One region of the Kushneria sp. Sum13 genome, then DNA from elsewhere that is predicted to be linked to it. Evidence: predicted binding sites of a transcription regulator. Region 1 holds the regulator's gene; the other holds the start of a gene.
What was found. Region 1 encodes LexA, which represses DNA repair genes until DNA is damaged. Its sites were predicted from a motif close to TACTGTNTANNTANACAGTA; they were not measured.

Region 1 (11,117 bases):
CTGACCTGTCAGAAAGTGGACGACCACTATGTGCTTCGTGATGGCGCCAGTGGTCTTTTCCTGGCGGCCAGCCAGTTCCCGAAAAATCGTGAAACGCGACCGCCGCTGGTCAGTGAAATCAGGCCTCATGCCGAAGTGCTGCCGGAGAAGTATCACTTTCTTTTGAAGGCACCGGACCATGATCCGGACGGTCATCCGGCGCAGATCCGGTTCTCGCGCAAGACCAAGAGTCAGTACGTGCTGACAGAAGCGGATGGCAAGGCCACTGGCTGGAAGGCGCTGTGGGAAGGAGATCGCTGGCAGGTCGAAGACAACCGGAAGAGTCCGGGCGCCAAAAAGGGCAGCAAGGGTGGGAAGCAGGCCTCATGAGTCATCAGGGTCGTACCAATCAGCTGCTGTATCAGGCCCTGCTGCTGCTGGAGCAGTCGCCGGGCAATGACGAGCATGCCGATGCCAGACGTCGGGCCCTCGAAGAGGGAGCGCTTTCAATGATTGAAATGGCACTTGAAAGCGCGATCAAGGAGATTGCCCATACCTGTCGCTGGCCCTCGATGCACTGGCGCACGGTGCTGGATCAGCCTCCGGCGCCGGTGGCTGAAATCGAGTTGTTGCGAGCGCTTGTGGCCCAGCCCGACAGTTGGCTGGCCCGTCTGATGCAGCTGCTGGACCGTCTCCATGATGAAGGCGGCGCGGCACAGCTTCGTCGCCATGACAACATGATTGCTTCCAGCCAGAGCGAGCCCCTTCAGCGGGAGCTGGCAAAGTGCCTTGATGATTTTCGGACACTGCTCCCAAGACTTCGTGAAACCAGTTATGAATGGTAATACCTTGTATTTGATAAACGTGACATTGTCGTCAGGTGCCCTTAACATTGCTTTAATGTTGTTCGCTGATCGGATCAGTGAGGTGGCACATGACTGAAGCGGCCGTATTTGAAATTGTTGAGCTGGAAGACGGGCAATTTGTGCTGCGGGCCGCCGACAGCGACGAGAAGAACGAGCCTCTGGCCAGCATTCGGTTTTCATCCCAGACTCTGGAGCTTTTACGCCATCATCGATTTGATGTTGCCCGTGAGATGCTGGATCACCTGATTTCGCGCTCTGTACTGGCCGATGAAGATGATGCTATTGATGCGCCCGAGCCTGCTGCCATTCACTGATCCGGTGTCGATGTATTAATCGCTCGATACCCGTCCATGTGCGGGTATCGGCGTTTCAGATCCTTGTATCTGAAAAACCGGAATGAATTTGTTATGTCACAGAGCCTGCAGGGCGATTTTGACTTCTGGTGGCAGGCACCGGGAGAATGGGTAGAGCCTCCCAATCAGCGAAAGGGCGGCCTCAGCGGTGTTCGGTTTGTAAGTCCTGACCCGCAGGGGCCGTCGTTTTACGTCAAGATTCAGCATGGCCATCTCTTTCACAGCCTGCGCTATCCGCTGGGTCGGCCCACGACAGTACGTGAATGGCAGGGGCTCAATCGATGTCGAAAGCTTGGCGTCAATGCGCCGGTTCCCGTCTTTTTCAGAGCCCGCAAAGGCAGCCAGGGCTGGCAGGCCGTGCTGGTGACCGAAGCACTACTTGGTTATGAGAGTCTGCAGGCCATGCTGTTGGCCAACCGATATACACTGGAACAGCGTGCTGTCATTTTTCAGGCACTGGCGGAAAATCTGATCAGGCTGCATCAAAGTGGCCGCAAGCATGGACACCTCTATCCCAAGGAAGTGCTGGTGCGCCTGGATGGTGATGGCAAGGCTCATACGGCCCTGGTAGATCTGGAAAAGTGCCAGCGCCGACCGTCGGCTCGCCTGGCGGCCATGCGTGATCTGACGCGTCTTTTTGGGGATGCACGTCCAATGGGGATGCGCGACGATGAGTGCCATCTGATGATGGATATCTATCAGCGTGCCGGAATGGCGCTGGACAGGGACCGGCTCATGTTACCGCGCGTGCGGTGACGCGCCTCTGGCGCATCACCGCATGGGGCAAGAGGAAGGTTTAAAGGCTGTTACCGTCACCACCGCGGATGACACCCACGCCAACGCCTTCAATGTCCAGACTCTGGCGCGTCAGATCAATCGTGATGGGTTCAAAGTCAGGGTTTTCAGCGATCAGGCTGACAATGCTGCCCTGTCGCTTGAAACGCTTGACCGTGACATCGTCTCCCAGTCGTGCCACCACAACCTGTCCGTCGCGGGCGTCATGAGTGCGATGAACGGCCAGAAGATCACCATCCAGAATGCCGGCATCACGCATGGAAAGACCGCGGACCCGAAGCAGGTAGTCGGCGCCCGGATTGAAAAAATCGGCAGGCATCGGGCAGTAACGTGAAATGTGCTCGGCAGCAAGAATCGGGCTCCCGGCGGCCACTTCGCCAATAACGGGCAGTCCTGCAGTGATGCTTTCCTGTTCCTGAGCAACCTGCACCTGAGCAGAAATACGAATGCCACGCGATGTTCCAGGGATCATCTCGATGACCCCTTTCTTGCGCAGGGCGCGCAGATGCTCTTCAGCAGCATTGGGCGAGCGAAATCCCAGTGCGCCGGCAATTTCGGCACGCGTAGGGGGGTAGCCGAGTTCACTGATGGTCCTGGCAATGAAATCGAATACGGCCTGTTGGCGTGCGGTCAACGGTCGTGTCATGTGCAGTGGCCATTGTTGATGTATACAGTATGTGATTGTATCCAGTCATCAGATCAATGCAAGCGCTTCGATACTGTCTCCCGTGCAGGTGCCAGCCGGCAATGGTGCTACCATCATGAGCTGGTCTGCACGTTTTCATTTCATGATAGAGAACTGATATTTTCCATGGTGCCATCCGATACCGTGACCCGAATCCTTGATGCGGCGGAAGTACTGTTTGCCGAACATGGCTTTTCCGAAACTTCCCTGCGCCGGATCACGGGTCGTGCCGAAGTCAATCTGGCCGCTGTCAATTATCACTTCGGCTCCAAGCAGGCCCTGATACAGGCGGTGTTTTTCCGATATCTGGACCCTTTCAGTGCAGATCTTCATCAGCGGCTGGATAGGCTGGAGGCAGACGAGGCAAAATCCTCGGATCTTGACAGGCTTCTCGATACGCTTTTTATCAGCGTGCTGGAAATGCCCTCTGAAAGCCATGATCTCAGAACCTTCATGAAGCTTCTGGGGCTCGCCTATTCGCAGGCTCAGCGCCATCTTCGTGAAGAGCTTCGCAGCCGTTATGGTGATATCTTTTCGCGATTTTTAAAGCTTCTCAGGCAGGCGACCCCGGAGCTGGCCGACGATGAACGCTTCTGGCGGCTGCATTTCATGCTGGGGTCGGTCATCTTTACCCTGTCCGGTCTCAATACGCTGCGCGATATCGCAGAGCATGACTATCATCAGCGCATCACCATCCGAGAGCTGGCTCAGCGGTTGAAACCGGTCGCCCTGCATGCCTTGCGTGCCCCGGTGACCGAGGTTAATACCAGTGGCATGCCGGCGTCCTGTCCGGACCACGAGACGATTTCCCATCCCAGAACAGGAACGCATTCATGATCGATTCCGGGGCTGAAACCTTTGGTGGCCCTCTCATGTGCGATATCGAGGGCACGCGTCTGAATGACGTGGAGCGAGGCTGGCTTTCCGACCCTTGCGTGGGGGGAATCATTCTCTTTGCGCGCAATGTCGAGTCGCCCGAGCAGATGCGAAAGCTGTGTGATGATATTCGACGCTGCCGTTCGAACATCGTGATTGCCATTGATCAGGAGGGTGGGCGTGTTCAGCGTCTTCGCAATGGCGTCACTACGCTGCCGCCGATGGCGCAGCTGGGGCAGTACTATCGTCGCCTGCCCGATGAGGCGCTGTTGCTTGCCCGGGATACCGGCTGGCTGCTGGCCATGGAAATGGCGGCCTGCGGCGCTGATTTTTCCTTTGCGCCGGTACTGGATCTGGACGATGCCCGTTGCCCGGCCATCGGTAATCGTGCCTTCTCCGATGATCCGCATCATGTCACCGCGCTGGCCGGTGCCTTTATTGAAGGGTTTGAAGAGGCCGGGATGGCCAGTGTCGGAAAGCACTTTCCGGGTCATGGCGGGGTCACGCTCGATTCACATCTTGTGATGCCGGAAGATACCCGAACGCTGGAAGCACTCGAGTCACACGACCTGATTCCCTTTCGTTCGCTGTCTGATCGCCTGACCGGCATCATGCCGGCGCACGTGCGTTTTACCCAGGTCGATGATCGTCCCGCCGGCTTCTCAAAGCGCTGGCTGGAATATCTTCGTCACGACATCGGTTTTGAGGGCGTGATTGTCTCCGACGATCTTTCCATGGAAGGCGCAGCGATGGCCGGGGGCCCCGGTGAGCGTGTCATGGCGGCGCTGGAGGCCGGCTGTGACCTGACCCTTTTATGCAACGACCCTGAAGCCGCTGCCCGTGCTCGCGACAGGCTGGCCCGGCATGAGATGGCGCCGGCAGCCCGTCAGCGTCTGGGCAGGCTTCATTTCAGCGGCGAGCGTTTGACGCTTGAAGCGCTCAGGGCGCTGCCGCGCTGGCAGCGCACATATGACAGCCTTCAGCAGATCGACACACGGTCTGACTAACGACCAAACGCACCCATGACCTGAAAGGTCCCTCTTTATGGAAGCCACTGCACTCTGGCAGGACCTGCTCACCGATATGCGCGACCGCATGGATCAGCTGACCGGCCTGCCTGGCTGGGCCGCCATGCTGATCGGTCTGGCGTTTTTGACCGTAGTGGTCGATATCGTGTCGGCAATACTGCTGCGTCGGCTGGAGCGCCGTCTGCGTGATAGCCCAAGGCGCTGGGATGATGCCCTGGTGCATGGCTTTCGGATGCCCTTTCGGGTGTGGCTCTGGAGCGGTGCGTTATGCATGATCCTGACCCTGGTGGCTCGGGAAATCGAGTTCGAAGGGTTCAGTCGCTATATGGCCCTGGCGTTTGGCATGATCACCCTGGTATTGGTGTTCTGGGGCGAAACCCGGCTGATGCAGCGTCTCGAGCAGCGACTGGTCTTTCCGCCCGGCAGCTCGAAGTCGACCCCTGTGGATCAGACCACGGCCTCGGCGGTGACCAAGATTGTCGGGGCTATCACGCTGATCGTCGTCCTGCTGCTGGCCATGCAGATGCTGGGGGTCAACATGTCCAGCATTCTGGCGGTCGGCGGTGCCGGTGGTTTGCTGGTGGGCTTTGCCGCGCGCGATGTCATGGCCAATTTCTTCGGGGGAATGGTCATTCACCTGGACAAGCCTTTTCAGGTAGGGCACTGGATTCGCTCGCCCGATCGGGAAATAGAGGGCGTGGTTGAAGATATCGGCTGGCGTCTGACCCGTATTCGTACCTTTGCCGGGCCGCCCATCTATGTGCCCAATGCAGCGTTCAGTCGGATTACCATCGAGACGCCTTCCCGCATGCAGGCACGCCTTCTCTGGGAGAACGTTGGCATCCGTTATCAGGATGCCGATGCCATTGAGGCGATCACCGGCGACATACGTGAGATGCTCGACCAGGATGACGAGATCAACAGCGATGAGCTGATCACGGTGACGTTCAATCAGTATGGCGACTATTCGCTTAATCTGATGATCTACGCATTGAGCAGTGTCACTGACTGGCAGCGTTATAACGAGACTCGCCAGCGCATATTGCTCGCCGTGCGCGACATCATCTATCGACATGGCGCAGAGCTGGCCCTGCCTGCTTCAAGAATTTATGTTCCCGATGAGGTGCGCCTCGGTCAGAGGGCGCAGCAGGAAGACCTTGAGTCTGAAAGGGATTCCCGGCAGGATAGCGCCCCTCAAAATTCCCGGTCGACCTCCAGAAGCCGTTCGGGGAAGCAAAACAAGGGGCAGCCTGCCCCATTTGATACCGAACACAACAGTGAGTCAGATGGCGATGCCTGAACAGCATGATGGTCACCTCGAGATAGCCCAGTATCACAACGATATGAAGGTTTTGATGGATGAGGCAGATTGCCTGATCGATCTTCCTGCGGTTGAAAGGGCGCTGGATGACATGGCCGAGCGACTGACAAAGTCTCTCTCTGACAGCATGCCGGTGTTCTATTGCGTGATGAATGGCGGTCTGATTACGACCGGCCATCTGCTGACCCGTCTGGGCTTTCCGCTGGAAGTGGATTATCTCCACGCGACGCGCTATCGCGGTGGTCTGCGCGGTGGTGAGCTGTTCTGGCGTGTCTCCCCTGAAGTGCCCATGGCAGGGCGTCACGTGGTGATCGTGGATGACATTCTGGATGAGGGGGCAACCCTTGCCGCCATTCTCGAATATTGCCATCAGGCAGGGGCGGCCAGTGTGTCATCGGCCGTGCTGGTCGAGAAGATGCACGATCGCAAGGCGGTTCCTGACCTCAAGGCGGACTATTGTGGCCTGGAAGTCGAGGACCGTTATGTCTTCGGTTTCGGTATGGATTACAAGGGCTACTGGCGTAACGCCCCGGGCATCTTTGCCCCGCGCGGTCTCTAACCTCGGCGGACAAGCCTCTCAAGTGTCAGAGCACTAGAGCACTCGATTCCGGCATGCGAAGTAGCGCGCTGCAGACATGACGCCCAAAGGGCCGGGCATCAGGGCCGGCCCTTTTTCGTATGCGTCAGTCACACCCTGTGCCCGACTGACATAGTGAGTGCATCATGACTTCTGGTTGAAATGCTCCAGCAGGGATTCGACAGCGGAAAAGCGGGTCTCGGCCTTCTCCATGGGCTTTTCAAAGCGCAGAGTGTCAGCACCATCAAGGCGGTACTGGTCGGGCGCTTTCTGCATCATCTTGACCAGCGTCATCGGGTCAACCGATGTGTCGGCACCGAACTGTATACGGCCACGCTTGTCGCCTGCCTCCAGTCGTGTAATCCCCAGACGCTCGGCCTTGAAGCGAAGGGTAGCCTGGCGGAAGAGATGCTTGACCGGCTCCGGCAGCATCCCGAAGCGGTCGATCATTTCGACCTGCAGTTCACGTAGCTCGCCATCATTTTTGGCATTGCTGATCCGCTTGTACATGACCAGACGCTGCTGAACGTCATGCATGTACTCTTCGGGGATCAGTGCCGGCAGTCCCAGACTGATGTCCACGCCTTCCGACATGGGTGCTTCGATGTTGGGCGTCTTGCCACTTCGAATGGCATTGACGGCGCGGTCGAGCATTTCCATGTAAAGGCTGTAGCCGATCGTCTCGATCTGACCGCTTTGCTCTTCGCCCAGCAGTTCCCCGGCCCCGCGAATTTCCAGATCGTGGCTGGCAAGCGTAAAGCCTGCGCCCAGATCTTCTGCCTGAGTAATGGCCTCCAGGCGCTTGGTCGCATCGGTGGTGATCTGTTTGGGCGGCGGGGTGAGCAGGTAGGCGTAGGCCTGATGGTGTGAACGACCCACACGACCGCGCAACTGGTGGAGCTGGGCCAGGCCGAACTTGTCGGCACGCTCGATGATGATGGTGTTGGCGCTGGGCACATCGATGCCGGTTTCAATGATGGTGGAGCACACCAGCACGTTGAAACGCTTGTGATAGAAGTCCGACATTGCACGCTCCAGGGCGCGCTCGGCCATCTGGCCATGGGCGACGCCCACTCGGGCATCCGGCACCAGTTCGCGCACCTTTTCAGCCGTGGCTTCGATCGATTTGACCTCATTGTGCAGGTAGTAGACCTGACCCCCTCGCAGCAGTTCGCGCAGCACGGCCTCCTTGAGAACGGCCTGATTGCGCTGCTGCACGAAGGTCTTGACCGACAGCCGGCGCGCCGGGGGCGTGGCAATGATGGACAGGTCTCGCATGCCACTCATGGCCATCGACAGCGTTCGCGGGATTGGTGTGGCGGTCAGGGTCAGAATGTCGACCTCGGCACGAAGCGTCTTGAGCTTTTCCTTTTGATGCACACCGAAGCGATGTTCCTCATCAATGATGACCAGCCCCAGATTGGCAAACTCAAGTTCCTTGCCCAGCAACTTGTGCGTACCAATGACGATATCGATGCGGCCATCATTGAGACGTTCCAGCGTCTGGGACTGCAGTTTGCCGCCCTGAAAGCGCGACAGGATATCGATATTGATGGCCGAGTCAGCAAAACGGTCACGGAAGTTGTCAAAATGCTGCTGGGCCAGCAGCGTTGTCGGCACCAGCACGGCCACCTGGCGGCCGGACTGGACGGCCAGAAAGGCCGCTCGCATCGCCACTTCCGTCTTGCCAAAGCCGACATCACCGCAGACCACGCGGTCCATCGGTTGTGACGAGGTCATGTCATGGATGACGGCGTCAATGGCCATGCGCTGATCCGGCGTTTCCTCAAACGGGAACGTGGCCGCAAAGCGCGCGTATTCCTGCCCGGGCGGCTCGCAGGCAAAACCTTCACGCGCCTCGCGTCGGGCATAGACATCCAGCAGCTCGGCCGCTGTATCGCGAACCTTCTCGGCTGCCTTGCGTCGCGCCTTTTCCCACTGATCGCTGCCCAGCTTGTGCAGGGGGGCGCTTTCATCACTGGCACCGGCGTAGCGCGAAATCATGTGAAGGCTGTCGACCGGCACATAAAGACGTGCGCCACTGGCGTATTCCAGCGTCAGAAATTCAGCCGGCATGCCGCCGGCGTGCAGGGTTTCAAGGCCCAGATAGCGACCGACGCCGTGCGCCTTGTGAACGACCGGTGCGCCTTCCCTGAGTTCGGAAAGATGGCGTATGGCCAGCTCGTTGTCGTCCGTGGCACGGCTGCGCCGCCGGCTCTGACGTACGATCTCGCCATACAGCTCGGTTTCGGTCAGTACCAGCAGTTTTTCGCTTTCAAGCCAGAGGCCGCGCTCAAGGCCGCCCTCAACGAGCGCATGAGTCTGGCGGGCCTCGAGAAAGCTTTGCCAGCTGTCCGTATCCCCTAAAGAAAGGTTCAAGGGCGCCAGAGCCTCGTGCAGGGCTTCCTGCCGGCCCCTCGATTCCGCCACGAACAGCACACGAAGATCATCATGGCTTTTGAGAAACTGTTCCAGCGACGCCAGCGGTTTGGCGGCACGCGCGTCGATGGCAATCTCCGGCAGCGCCGCACCTTCCACGAGGGCGCCTTCCTCATCGGTGCGCCACTGAAGTCGCGGGTAGCGGTTGATCTGTCCGAAGAGCTCGGCCACCGGTACAAAGGCCTTTACCGGGGGCAGTAGCGGTCGAGTGGGATCCACCCCAAGATTTTCAAAACGTCCGGTGATGGACTGCCAGTGGCTTTCGGCCGCTTCAAAGCTGCCCGGCATCAAGGCGCAGCGCAGTTGATCGCCAATATGGTCAAAAAGCGTTGCCGTGTGCTCGAAAAACAGCGGCAGATACTGCTCAAGCCCCGGAGAGGGGATGCCCTGCAGCGCATCCAGATAGAGCGGACAATGACGCGGATCAACATCAAAAAGTGTCTCAAAGCCTTCGCGAAAACGGGCAATGGCGTCCTGCGTCAGGGGGTATTCGTGCGCCGGCAGGAGCTCGATGCGCTCGGTACGATCGCTGGAGCGCTGTGTGTCCGGGTCGAAATGACGCAGTGTGTCGATCTCGTCATCAAACAGGTCAATGCGAAGTGGCTGCTCGCTGCCGACCGGGTAAAGATCGATCAAGGCGCCACGAAAGGCGTATTCCCCGGGTTCATAGACGGTTTCAACGGCGCGATATCCGGCACGATGAAGCTGACCGCGAAAATGCTCACGGTTCAGCGACATGCCCTTTTCCAGATGCAGGGCCTGGACAGCGACATAATCAGTTGGCGGCAGGCGCTGCATAAGGGTGTTGATGGGCGCCAGAATGACCGCCTGGTACTGATGGTGAAGCTGTCTCAGGGTGCGAAGCCGTTCAGAGACGATGTCCTGATGCGGTGAAAAGCTGTCATAGGGCAGGGTTTCCCAGTCGGGAAAGACCAATACTTCCTGATCGCTGAAAAAGCGCAGCGCCAGTGCCATGCGCTGGGCGCTGGCCGAATCCGGCGTGATGACGAGCAGCGGGGTCTTTTCGGCGCTGGCCAGATGAGCCATGGCAAGCGCATCAGCGCTGCCCTCGGGCAGTCGCCAGCGTGTGTTTTCCCGGGCAGAGGCAAGTGCTGGGGGCGAAAGAGGGCTGATGGTGTGGCTATGCGATGGCATGGTTCACTTCAGATCGATGGGCACAATGACAAAATGCGGACAGTATCGTCGATATGAAAGAGGTTTGCCTTGAAGTCTGTCATTCCCGGTACATTTGAGTTGGCTATTGTGCCGTATCACGTCCTGTCGTGGCGGCGCTCATGATGTGGTTTCGGGTATCGATAAAACGCTTGTGACCAGTCATGGTGCCGCACGGGACGCTTGTCAACCGATCCTTTGGTGTAGTCGGGCTACATGTTTGCGACTACACAACCATTGTGACAAGGCGATGCTCTTTTGATAATGCCGCCACCTTAAGATTGCAGCTGCCGAGAGAGTGCCCACGATACCGCAATGGATATCACCTAAAAAAAGGGCAGGCGCTGCAGGTTTTCGATCACTGCAAGGAAACCTGACGTGAGTATGGAAAAAGAAGAAATGTGTCTGCAGCAGTGGCAGGCACAGGAAGCACTGGCCGAAGAGATGATCCCGCTGCTGGGGCGTCTCTATCGGACCTGTCAGGTGGTGCCGTTGATGTATGGCCGCTCCATGGTTAATCAGTCGGTCATTCAGTTATTGAAGCATCATCGCTACGCTCGTCATGCTGAAAACGTCGAGCTGGAGGTTGGCGATACCTTTGCGCTGCTCAAACGACTGATTGAGCTTGAGCCCGGCCCTGCCCATATCGATATCGGCAAGCTGGCCGTGGCTTACAAGCGTAGCGGCGAACGCGATGTGATGGGCTTTTTAAGAAAAGCGCTTGATCCCATCGTGGGCCAGCAGGACAAGGGTGCTCCAGCGCAGTCGCGCGATGTGGTGCTTTATGGCTTTGGCCGTATCGGCCGGTTGCTTGCCAGGCTGCTGATCGAGCGCATCGGTGGCGGGCGAACGCTGCGATTGCGTGCAGTTGTCGTGCGCGGAGACAGTTCCGATCTGGAAAAGCGGGCCAGCCTGCTGCGTCGTGACTCCATTCACGGGCCTTTTCCGGGAACGCTGACGCTGGATCACGAAAACGATGCCATTATCGCCAACGGCAACTATATCCAGTTCATTCGCGCGGAATC
Region 2 (11,117 bases), 1.5 Mb from region 1:
ATCCAGTCGCGGGCGTCCTGTTCGATGTGGGTACCGTCCGGCACTGATGCGCCGAACTTGGATCGGGCCCTTTGATCCAGATAGAGTCCGAACGCCGGGTCGCGGCAGAGAATGCCGGCAGCGCGAGCGGCACCGCCGCCGCGCTTTTGGTTATCAGTGCTTTGCACCGGCGTCCCCTTCGGTATCGTTTGTCAGCCACTCCGCTGCCGGAATCAGGCGCGACAGCTCATAAGTGCTGACGACCCCCTGCGGCCTGCGGCGTACCCTGATCATCTGCTCGGTTACGGCGGCCAGAAGTGTCAGCCGAATATCTTCGGGCATGCCCTGGGGCGCCATGGTGGCGCCCGTTGCTTGTTGCTGTTCGTGGCTCATGCTTCACCCCGATGACTGGCTTTAGGCTGGAGCCGCTCTACAAACTCTTTCGGGCGACCATCGGATACCCCAACCCAACCGGCCATGGTCTGTCCCTCACGCCAAACCAGCCACCCAACTGCTGAACCACTGCCTGGCTCACGATAAAGCTCACCGCTTATTCCACGATGCGTAGCGGTATTCTTTTCCTGCGGCGCGGAATGGCCAGCCGGGACCCAGTCACTATCATCCTTCTCGATATCGCGATCCTTCTGCGCTAACTCCGATAGCGTATCCTCGCGGCCATTCAGGTACCCGTTATCCCATGCCTGCTCCAACGGAGCAGCCAGCAAAGCAATGCGGCGCTGGCTTTCTCCAATCTGGGCATCGCATGCTATGCCGTATTTCTTCAGCAGCTCGACCTTACGAGCCTTTTGGTTTACTTCCTCAACCATGCATCCAATAACAGTGTGCAGCCTTGTCAGGTCATGATCAGTAGATAACAGATCCGCATACTCACCATTCATCAGACCGGATGTGATGGTGCGAATACCATCGCGCAGCAGCTGGTTTTCGTCTTTGAGGTCCTGAATAGTCTTATTCATGTCGCACCCCTTTTTCCGATGCCGCGAGGCGATTGGCCATGCGGGTGTATTCGTCAAACTGCACGGCCAGTTCATCGCTGGCCGACGCGCGGCCCAGCAGGTAGGCCATGCGCAGGGTGACGATGGCCAGCAAGGTGAGCAGGGCAAAAATGATCAGCTGTTCCATTACCGGATTCCTTTTGACTTGTGTTCGTTGATCGACTGGCATTCGATGCAGGTGGCCACACCCGGTACCGCATTGCGGCGCGCTTCCGGGATCGGCTCGTCGCAGTCTTCGCAGTGGGTCAGGCTGGGCATGGTCGCCATGCGGGCACGGCTGGCCAGCGCGGCCTCAAGATGGCGCTGGCTATTTTCATTGGCGAGATCGATTGAATCGGCCACGGGGTCTCCTGCTATCTCAGCTCAAAGGGAATGAATTCAGGGGTTCGCTGCCACGCGGGTGGTGGCTGGATGCTTTCCCGGTGCCGGCGCTCCAGATCCGCGAGCGCCTGCTGGGTTTCTTCATGCTCTTGCTGCGCCAGTTCCTGCTCGGCGCGGTATTCGGTGCTGTTGATCCACTCCCGATACCGTTTTGCCTGGAGCGCATCGGTGTGGGGATCGGCTGCGCGCGGCGTCATGTCGGGCGTACAGTTATTCACACAAGTCCAAGGGTCGGCGGCTGCGCCGCCTCCATATGAACCCTTCTGGCTGAAGTCGTAAGCGCCGGCGCGTGCCTTCGGGCGCATTGTCCAGCTGTAAAACCGGGTCAAATACTCGGCACCTTTCACCAGCAGGCCGTAGGTGATCTCGACGCGCTCGCCGTACCCGCCGCGAGCGAACGGCACCTCATCGGCGCCCATTTCCCGGCTGGTATCCATGCGCCATTCGCGCCAAGGGCGAATCGGCTGCAGCTTGCGCGGGGTGAGCGGGCCACCCATCAGACGCAGGAACTGATCCCATGCCCCGGCGTTGCAGGCGGTGCGCACCTTCGCCATGAATTCGATGATCGAGCGCCCCGGATTCGTGGCGGCTTCCCATGCGGCCAGCTGCTCGGCCTGCTGTTCGGTCAGCCGGCGAACCTCACGCCAGACCGTCACGCTGGGCAGCCCGACGAACTGAAACTGACGAATGCCCCACACGGCGGCCCACGCTTCAACGCGCGGCGCGCTAGATGCCATTTCCCGGCCGTACTCGTCGAGATCGACAAACTGCCGGCCGTTGACGTTTTTCGAGACGTACTTGGCGACATACCCGGCAGCGGTGCCGCGCGTGTAGTCGATGAGCTTGGCCTGAAAGCGGTTCTGCTGAGCGCCCGGCTCGTCGGGGGTGTCGGCCAGTGCGTACTCGCGCATGACCTCGTTGACCCGCTCGACGTGATCCGCATGTGCCCACATCAGCATGTGCCAGTGCGGCGTGCCGTCGTGGTGGGGCTCTGCCACGCGCACGCCATAAACGCCGATGTCCTCACGGGCCAGCGCCGAGCGAATGCGCGACCAGATCGTGGTCAGATAGCGCTGACCGTCGCGCGGGGTGTAACCGTCATAGACCGGATTACGGGTGCAGCTCTTGGCGCGTACAGGGTGAAAGCGTGACGGGCAGGTGAGGGTGTAGAACACGCCCACATGACCCAGTCGGCGAGCTTCGGCCTCGGTCTCGCGAATGCGCAGCATCAGCTCGGCGCGGCGGTGGTCCGGATTGGCCAGGCCCAGCTCGGAAAGCTCGGCGAGCGTGTAGTTCTGGCCGTGCTGGTTGATGGCCTCGACCGCTTCCAGCATCGCGAGATTGCGCAGCTTCTGACTGGCGCGACGCACCACGGTGGCGTTCGAGCAGTAGATGCCGGCGCGGTGATGCACATTGCCCAGCTCGCGCTCCAGCTGCTCAAGGCGACGACCGGCCAACACGCGCAGCTTGCGACGCCACCATTTGGCGTCCTCAAGGCGTGCCAGCTGGACGCGGATCGGCAGTTTGCCGTCCGGTGGATCAATCTCGTGTTTCTCGACGCGTTCCAGCCCTAGCGCCAGCGCAGCCTCGGCGGCGTCCAGCTCGGAACCGCCGGCACGATTGGCCTCGCCCACCTTCTCGTCATGCACCCGCTTGATGGCCATGGCCTGTGCCTCGGCGTGATTGCAGATGCCCTCATCGTCATGGGTCACACGAAACGGCCCGACGTGCAGGCGCTGACAGATCCGGCGCAGATAACGGTTGCCGGCGGCGTTGCCACTTTTGCGGGCCACGACCAGAAACGCCTGTGCCAGCTGCTCGGCGTATTGCGGGTAGCGGTCGAACACATACTGCTCACGCCACTGCTGGCAGCTCAGCGTGCCCTGACCGCCGGGCGCGCCGAATTCACGGGATAGCTCGATTGCGCTGGTCATTCTGCGTTGGCCTCGATCAGTGCCAGATAGTGCTGCGCGGCGGCGATGTCGCCCTGGGCGAGTGCCTGCCGAGCACTTGCGGCAAGCGTCTGAGACGGATGCGATGCGGGGCGCATCCCATCGCGCAGGCGACTGGCGTAAGCACTCATGCGATGGATGGCCGAGCGGATCGCTTCACGCGTTTTGGGCGTCATCCACTCGATCGGGGTGCGTGTCAGGTTGTTGGCGATGGCTTCCGGCGTGCGCTCATTGGGCGGAATCTCATTGATTGGCCGGTTGGGCACCAACGTCTGTGCTGCCGAGCGCAGCACCACGGCGCGCTCGCCGGGCTGCATGGCAGCCCAGACTTCCGCGAGGTCGCGGTTTTCAGTGCGTCGCCGCAGCTCGTCTCGCACGGCAAGAAAGCTGGCGCGCGGGTCGAGCTGTTCGACGGGACGGATGGCGTGAACGCTGGCCATGGTTACGCCCCCACGGCCTGAACGGCGCGAACGTCAGCGTTCTGACGCTCGGCAAAGCCGATCAGGTCGCTGACGGTCAGGGCCATGCGGCGGCCGTCCGGGTGATTGACGACCACGACATAAGAGGTGGTCGATTCCACATCGATGGCCGCGCGGCGGTTGAAGCTTTCCAGCTCGGCCATCGCCTGCACGGCCATCAGGCTGGCATCGCGCGGGGTATGGCCGTGCTGTCGGATCAGGTGCGACGTGCACTGATTGATCGCATCGCCACGATGCACGCGGCGCGGCAGGCTCAGGATGAAAGCGATGGCCGGGCTGTCATGATTCAGTGCGTGCATGCCACACCTCCCTGCGCGTTGAGCTGATCGAAGGCATAGGCCGCGTGCTGGTGTGCTTCATCGGCACGTAGACGACCGTGGTCGACAAGGTGCTGACGGCAGGCCGTCACCATCTGGTGCGGTGTGCGATAGCGCGGCTGGTTGCGCAGGAATGCCTGCGCGGCGTCCTGGACACTGTCGCTGGGGTCGATCTGATAGTGAGGATCAATGGTCATGTCTTTGCTCCTTGGCCCGGCCCGGTGACGGCTCGAGCTGGTAATAGGGGAAGTCGTTTTCATCTTCCGGCCCGCGTGGCGGCTGCACCTGCGGCACTGCCGTACTGGTTCTGATCTGGTAATAGCCGTACCAGCGGGCACCACAGGCCGGGTTCTGGCAGTCCGCATACACTTCGGTTAAGCGCTTGAGCGGGCTTTTACTCGTTCGAATCCGGCAGGGTGAGTTGCACGCCTTGCATGTCCACACGTCGGGTTAACCTCGCTATGCCCTGGCCGATCCAGTTGCATCGGGGGGCAGTGCATTTGTCGTAATAAACAAGGCCCTTTTCCTCGGGGAGGTCGCTGGGCACGCGGCGGGTCGGGCTGCCGCAGACCTCGCATTTGCGGCGGTGACTCATCCGCGCCTCCCAACCGCTCGCGGCCCGCGTGGCATGGCCATTCGTGCCGTGCCTTTTCTCAATGCGCGCCGCAGTACGAATTCGGCGGCCTGATCCAGCGTTTCCAGACCCTGTTGCTGCCGAACGGCTTCCAGCACGCGGCGGTCGGCATCGGTCGGGAACATTTCAATGTGTCGTGTCATGGGTACCTCGCGAGGTCCTGAAAGGGTGTCGCGCCGTCCCTCAATGGAGCTTTGCCGCCGGCTGGAAATCGATCATGCTCACGGCGTCGAACTCCTGCTGGCTGGAGACACCGAGCATTTCCAGTGCGCCCCGCATGACCAGCTCACGCGCGAGCGTGGCCTTCTCGATGCCGGTGTAGGCAGAAAGCGCCTCGATGAGGTCATCTTCGAACTGGTCAAGATTGATACCGATGCGGGCGGTCTTGAGGCGACGGGGGTCCCTGTACATGGCTGCGATTCCTTCTGGGTTAGTGACTGACGGGAGCGGGGCTTTCGGCCTTCATGGCCTTGATGCCACGCAGATAGAACATGCGGGCCTGCGCCGAGAGCGTGCGCATTTCAGAAGCGGCAATCGCTTCGAGATCCGCACGTTCGGTCGGCGTCAGGTTCATCCAGACAGGATTGCCACGGCATCCATTGGGTGCGCGGCGGGGGCGTGGGGAGGCTTGCGGATTGCTCATGATGTATGATTCCCAATAGTTAACTTGCACAGTCAGCACAATCCTAATTGCCAAAATGGCGTTTAACAACCATATGGCAATCATATTTAGCTATTAGGCGTTTCCATGATTGACAAAAAGCTAATGGCGCCGGGAGTTTTGGGCCGTATAAAAGAGGTTCTGGGGGTATCTTCAGACAAGGAGGTAGCCGAATACTTCGGTATATCTTCTACCTCAGTTCACAATTGGAAACGCCGTGGAAGCATTCCGTACGACGAATGTGTCGAATTGGCAATTGCCAAAAAGGCAAGCTTGGAATGGCTTTTATTCGGAGATGGCGATGAAGCTGCTCTGAAAATATCTTTCACGATGCAGGCTGAAGGTGAGGTCTTACCCAGCTCGATGGCCGGTCATTCAAGAATATTGATCTATAGCATCGAAGCCGCTGCAGGCACTGGAAGGCTGTTTGAGGGTGAGTCAATCGACACTACCGTGTATCTCAATACAGATCACCTAAAGCGAGACGGCTTGGACCCTTCACGTGTGGTGGGCGTGCGTGTGCGCGGGGATTCGATGGGCGACACGTTGAATGATGGAGATCAGGTATTGGTGGATCGCAGCCGCCGTATCCCGGATGGCGTGTTCCTGCTGCGCATGGATGACGGATTGCGCATCAAGCGGGTGCAGCGCGTGGCCGGCGGCGGCTGGCGCCTGATCAGTGACAACCCGCACTACCCGCCGGAAATCGTCGATCCGCTCTCTAACCAGAATGTCGAGATCATTGGCGAGTGCGTGATGCGGCTGGGGAGAATAAGGTGAGGATCAAATCAAGCCTAGGTAATTTTCTTAATAAAAGTATTAAGATTAAAACTTTGCTTAAGCTGATCTTGGCAGTCATGGCTATCGCGGCACTTATATTTTTTTTGGGTGCTGAGTACATCTTAACTACGTTGCGCGGTAAGTTACCTTTCGTAGTGTTTATATTTATACTTTTCTTATTTTTTAGGAAGTGGTTCGTTAATAATTTTCAGCAATTAGAGTCGGTTAATTTTTTTGGCTTTAACTTTCTGTTTAAAAAAGAAAGAAAAGATAGTTGTGCAGGTTCTGAAGAAGATCTTGCTGAAAGAGCTGTAAATGTTGATGGTTGTAGCTCTATAGAAGAAGCTGAAAAAGACATTGATGAATCCGATGAAAATTTCCTTAAAAGAGTTGAAGATAAAGAAACGTCATCTTTAAGTGAAGAGGAGATGAGGCGCTACTATAATATTGTCAAGCCTGATGAAAACTTTTCCAGCTTTGAATATGATAGCTTTTTTTACCAGCCTAGTGCTTTGGTTCCAATATCAAGAAGCGCGCGTGCCTTTCTATATGATAATGATTTTCTTGAATTGGCATTAGGTAAGGTTTCAGTAAGTACAGGGCACATTTTTAAAGCATGGCAAAAAATAGAGTTTATAATTTCAGAACTTAACCGCAAAAATGGTGGAAATGAAATTTCTCCAAGCTCAGGCGGCCCTGATCCAGAGCCAAGAAAAGTTATAAGTTTTGAAGATAAGCTGACTTATTTGATTGGTCAAGATAGTTTGAGCTCCGGGGTTACAAGCAAAATCTTCAAGGCCAATAGAGTTCAAGAGTCTATTGGCTCACATGAGGTTGAAGAGATAGATACGATCGAAGCTCGTAAATTTGTCGATCTTGTTATTAGCATAATTAATAAATTCGAAGATGAGCATGGCTATATTTGATCGTTCTTAATTCAAGGTAAAAGCTTGTGACAAAATTAAAAAAAATTACCCGGATAATCGGTGCTGTCTCTGAGCCTGCTTTAAAGGGGGTGGCAGGCCCTCTTCTAGCACCTGTTTGGGATACGGTGAAAGCATTTAATGATGCCGCTATAGATCAAATTTCTCAAAATAGAGAGAAAAGGTTGGATAGGTTTCATAGAGCTTTGGTTAAAGGAGTTCCGCCAAATAAAGCTGCCATGCTTTTACATTCTAATGATACTGACTATGGAAGCTATGAATCTTTATTAAATGCTTGCTGGCAAGACATAGAAGAGAGTAAGACAGAGCTTTATGCAAGATTGGCTTCTAAAGTTTTAGCTGATGAGCTGCGCTCAGATTTTAGACTGAGTTTTATTATGTTTTTGAGAGATTTGTCGTCTGACGAGTGTGCTTTCCTAAAGACGTTATATATATCTGGAAAATATGATTTTTTGCCGAATTCTTCTTCTGGCAATCAACTGAGAAACCTTGTATCGAGCCAAAATCCAATTGAAAAATTGGCGCTTAAGAAATTTGAAAGCTACTATCTTTTCGATTCTTCAGAAAGTAATGTTACCCATTTTGGGGAAAGTTTTTTACAGTCAATTTACTCTTCGCAAGAGTTAACCCCTCAGGCTATCGGTAAGAAACATTATAAGGGGCATACAGCTAGGGTTTTTTGTGATTTTAATGATTTGATTGCACAACAATATTCAAATGCAGTATGCCATCATTTGTTTGAGAAAAATTTCAGCTGCTCGGTTGTCGATATTTATGAAGGAAGTTTTCGAAACTCATTCTCTCACGATATTGTTATTTTAGTTGTTGGGAGGAATACTAATATTAAAAAGCTTGAGCTTTTCAATTCCAATAAAAAAAGAAGAAACACGCATTCAATTAAATTCAATTTTTTAGTGTCAAATAATAATTCTGATAATGTCACCTTTGAGTTTGATCAAGTTCATAATGTGCGCTCCATCGACGAGTTAAAAGAGTGTTTAGATAGTATTTCACAATAAGCATCATCAGAGTAAGAAATGGAATTTTTACTTTTAATAAATTCCTTCCTGCCAGTTTTGATCTAAAGCACCCGCTTAAAGGTTCGTAATATCTTGTAACAAGTGATATCTTAAAGTTCTAATACATAGAGCTTAAGGGAACATCATGTTTGCGGGAATTGGCTTCATCATCTGCACGATTCTAGCCGTCATCATCGGGGTTAGAATCGGACGCAATCGACGCGCTAATGGTAAAGGTGCTTTTTTCAGCGGGATAACGGGTATTTTTGGCGGTGCGGTTGCAGGCTTCTTTCTGCTGGTCTCACTGGCACTGATCGACATATCCGTTAATGGTAGCGACAGCAAGATTGAAGAAATCGAACCGTCTGTCAGCGAAGAACAGCCCGCCCTGTCGTCTCTCTATACCGTAGCCAGCGACAAGACAAAGGCTCCTTATAAACGCACCGTCGAAGTGACGCTTAACGAGCCAGTTGATAAAGACCAGCTCGCCGATATCGCCCAACAGATCAAGTCACAGGAAGAGGCCGAAGTCGAGCGCACCTTTATCGGCTATCGCCTAGAGTCACAAGACCCCGATACCGCCTATTGGGCAACCACTCACTATGATCCTGACTTGAGCGTCGTCATTCTGGGCATGCTCGAAAACCAGATCCCCGAGTCCGAACAGGTCGCCTCAGAGCCGGTTTCGACTGACGATGCCGAGCAGTTGGCCAGTGACAAAACAAACGAGAAGCAGGCAGAGATCGAGGCCGGTAGTGACCTTGGCTTTGATGCCAAAACGTTTGCTCGCCGCTTCAATGCTTCCATGACCGATCTTGGCCAACCCTACCGCGCAAAGGGCAATGTCGATAACAGCGGTGTGCAGGGCATCTTTCAGGAGGCGTTCAGCGAACATCTGGCACTGACTGGCACCGTTAAACCACAATCCGGCGCCGTGAACGGCATCATCTTTATGGGTACAGGTGATGGCACGCAAGAATCCGGTGCACGGGTCATGGTGGTGGCTTCCGGTGTTGTTGCTGCGACTCAGCCCGACATGAGCGCTCAAAATGCTTTTGACGTGATGCTGTCACTCATCCAGTCCTACGATGGCGGTGAGGCATCGTCAAAAGTGCTTAACGGTGTTGAGTACACCTATCAGCGCAGCGATATTTTTGGAAACATGCTGACGGTCGATTCCGCCGATAGCTGACCATCCACACTCACTGCCGAAAGCCGCCCCACATAGGGCGGCTTTTTAACGACACGCAGAACCGGGGATGCCATGACTTTGGAAATCGGATACATCATCTGCACAGTACTGGCGGGCATCGTTGGCGTACGCGCCGCGCGATATCAGCGAGGCGAGGGTAGAGGTGTTGTCATCAGCTTTTTGGCCGGCATTCTTGCCGGCGGTTTTACGGGGATATTTTTGATGGCCATGATGGTCATCATTGCTACACCTGAAAGCCGTATCGAGAAAATCGAGCCTACCGCCGATGAGCAATCAGCCGCCTAGCAAACTGCCATGCTGGAATGAGCCGCCCAACTCGGGCGGCTTTTTGTTGTACGCAATGTACAAATGTACAAACGCTTGAACATCAACACAGGTTAATTTATATGTATGTATATACAGCACTAAAGGAATAGACCACCCCATGCACGCGCAGTACCTCGGCCCCATCGATTGCCGTCCCGACCCGTCTCTAACGTTCCTTGATCTAAGCCGATACCCGCCCAGCTGCTACCTGATGCGCGCGGGTGAGGATGCCGGCGTGGGCGGCCCACTATTTGAGGGTGATGTGCTGGTCGTCGACGAGGCGCGCCACCCGAGCCATGGGGATCTTGCCGTGATCATGATCGACGGCATCCGCGAGGTGTTCCAGACGTTCCGGGTCGGCCCGCAGTTTCGATTCCAGCCGGTGGGCGGCGGGGAGAGCCGACGGATCAAGCCCGAGCTGGTGCTGGGCGTAGTGGTCAGCTTGGTGCGGCGCTGTGCCGTTTGATTCAACGACACAATGATTCACAGGGTACGCCGTCCTTGTCGCCATCCAGTCGCGTATTACCGCACTGCTGCAGGTGGTAAACGGCTTCATCACATGAACGCATCATGCTGCACGTTTTGCGCGTCTCGCAGCTGAAACTGCTGGCCTGATCTAATACCGGATCATTGGCTGCCGGGGTGGGTAATGGCTGAGGCTGTGGGCTGTCTTCCACATAGGGATTGCCGCTGCCCTGAATCGCGGTGATGCGCTGATTGCGCAGGCGCTCCCAGTCATCCACCGGATCGGCTTTTGCCCAAGCTTCGAACAGGCGCTGTTGCTGGCTGCTGATGCTGGTGCCGTAGGTGTCGCGCATATACCAGTAGGTGCGGGCAATGTTGCCCCTGACTTCTGCCGGTGGCTGGAAAGTTCGCTCCTTAAAGCTGACTTTTGCCGAGCATTGGCCGTACTGGTAGGCGTCGGCACTGGTCACCATGCCATAGCGCATGTTGGATCGATCGCCGTTTACCTCACCAACACTGGGGACCAGATTAACCAGATCCGCCTCAGCGCGACGAAACACCGGATCATTGCTGCGGCAATTGCGGCGACCGCCGTCCTGCCAGCACTGACGCTGCCGACCAAAATCGTAGGCGGGCATGATGTGCTCCCACTCGATCCGATTGGCCCGTGGCTTCTGTTTGCGTACCTGATAACCGCAGCTGGCCAGATCGGGGCCATCTTCCGTATAGGTGCAGTCGCAATAGAACGTGCGCTGATGATCGGCATGGATTTGCGTGGCGATCTTCTTGGCGGTACTGAATGAGCCGGGTGGTTCGGCAAGGGCGGGCAGGGCGATGATGAGCAGTAGGGATAGAACAAGGCGATACATGGCAGGTCCGAGACGGTTTAAGTTCGGCTGCCAGCATACGGGGATTTGACGCAGTGCGATCTGATTCTGAATTGCTCAAGAAATACCGACATGTACCGGACT

Region 2: the regulator LexA is predicted to act here: its motif matches at 9,760-9,779, upstream of ACUN8C_RS01655 (LexA family protein).

Annotation. Positions count from the first base shown of each region.
Region 1 covers NZ_CP199847.1:1,900,388-1,911,504, reverse strand. Annotated here, with positions in the region: gene topA (type I DNA topoisomerase) at 1-369, shown strand, start outside; gene ACUN8C_RS09030 (DUF6586 family protein) at 366-824, shown strand; gene ACUN8C_RS09025 (hypothetical protein) at 914-1,159, shown strand; gene ACUN8C_RS09020 (lipopolysaccharide kinase InaA family protein) at 1,253-1,954, shown strand; gene lexA (transcriptional repressor LexA) at 1,995-2,639, opposite strand; gene ACUN8C_RS09010 (TetR/AcrR family transcriptional regulator) at 2,805-3,515, shown strand; gene nagZ (beta-N-acetylhexosaminidase) at 3,512-4,561, shown strand; gene ACUN8C_RS09000 (mechanosensitive ion channel family protein) at 4,599-5,882, shown strand; gene ACUN8C_RS08995 (hypoxanthine-guanine phosphoribosyltransferase) at 5,875-6,462, shown strand; gene mfd (transcription-repair coupling factor) at 6,625-10,074, opposite strand; gene ACUN8C_RS08985 (glyceraldehyde-3-phosphate dehydrogenase) at 10,471-11,117, shown strand, end outside.
Region 2 covers NZ_CP199847.1:354,212-365,328, forward strand. Annotated here, with positions in the region: gene ACUN8C_RS01570 (hypothetical protein) at 154-372, opposite strand; gene ACUN8C_RS01575 (hypothetical protein) at 369-956, opposite strand; gene ACUN8C_RS01580 (hypothetical protein) at 949-1,122, opposite strand; gene ACUN8C_RS01585 (TraR/DksA family transcriptional regulator) at 1,122-1,337, opposite strand; gene ACUN8C_RS01590 (replication endonuclease) at 1,349-3,310, opposite strand; gene ACUN8C_RS01595 (hypothetical protein) at 3,307-3,768, opposite strand; gene ACUN8C_RS01600 (hypothetical protein) at 3,771-4,106, opposite strand; gene ACUN8C_RS01605 (hypothetical protein) at 4,094-4,321, opposite strand; gene ACUN8C_RS01610 (ogr/Delta-like zinc finger family protein) at 4,311-4,568, opposite strand; gene ACUN8C_RS01615 (hypothetical protein) at 4,716-4,901, opposite strand; gene ACUN8C_RS01620 (hypothetical protein) at 4,942-5,169, opposite strand; gene ACUN8C_RS01625 (hypothetical protein) at 5,189-5,401, opposite strand; gene ACUN8C_RS01630 (S24 family peptidase) at 5,507-6,199, shown strand; gene ACUN8C_RS01635 (hypothetical protein) at 6,196-7,125, shown strand; gene ACUN8C_RS01640 (hypothetical protein) at 7,152-8,162, shown strand; gene ACUN8C_RS01645 (hypothetical protein) at 8,308-9,354, shown strand; gene ACUN8C_RS01650 (hypothetical protein) at 9,427-9,660, shown strand; gene ACUN8C_RS01655 (LexA family protein) at 9,800-10,147, shown strand; gene ACUN8C_RS01660 (endonuclease) at 10,149-11,015, opposite strand; gene ACUN8C_RS01665 (hypothetical protein) at 11,069-11,117, shown strand, end outside.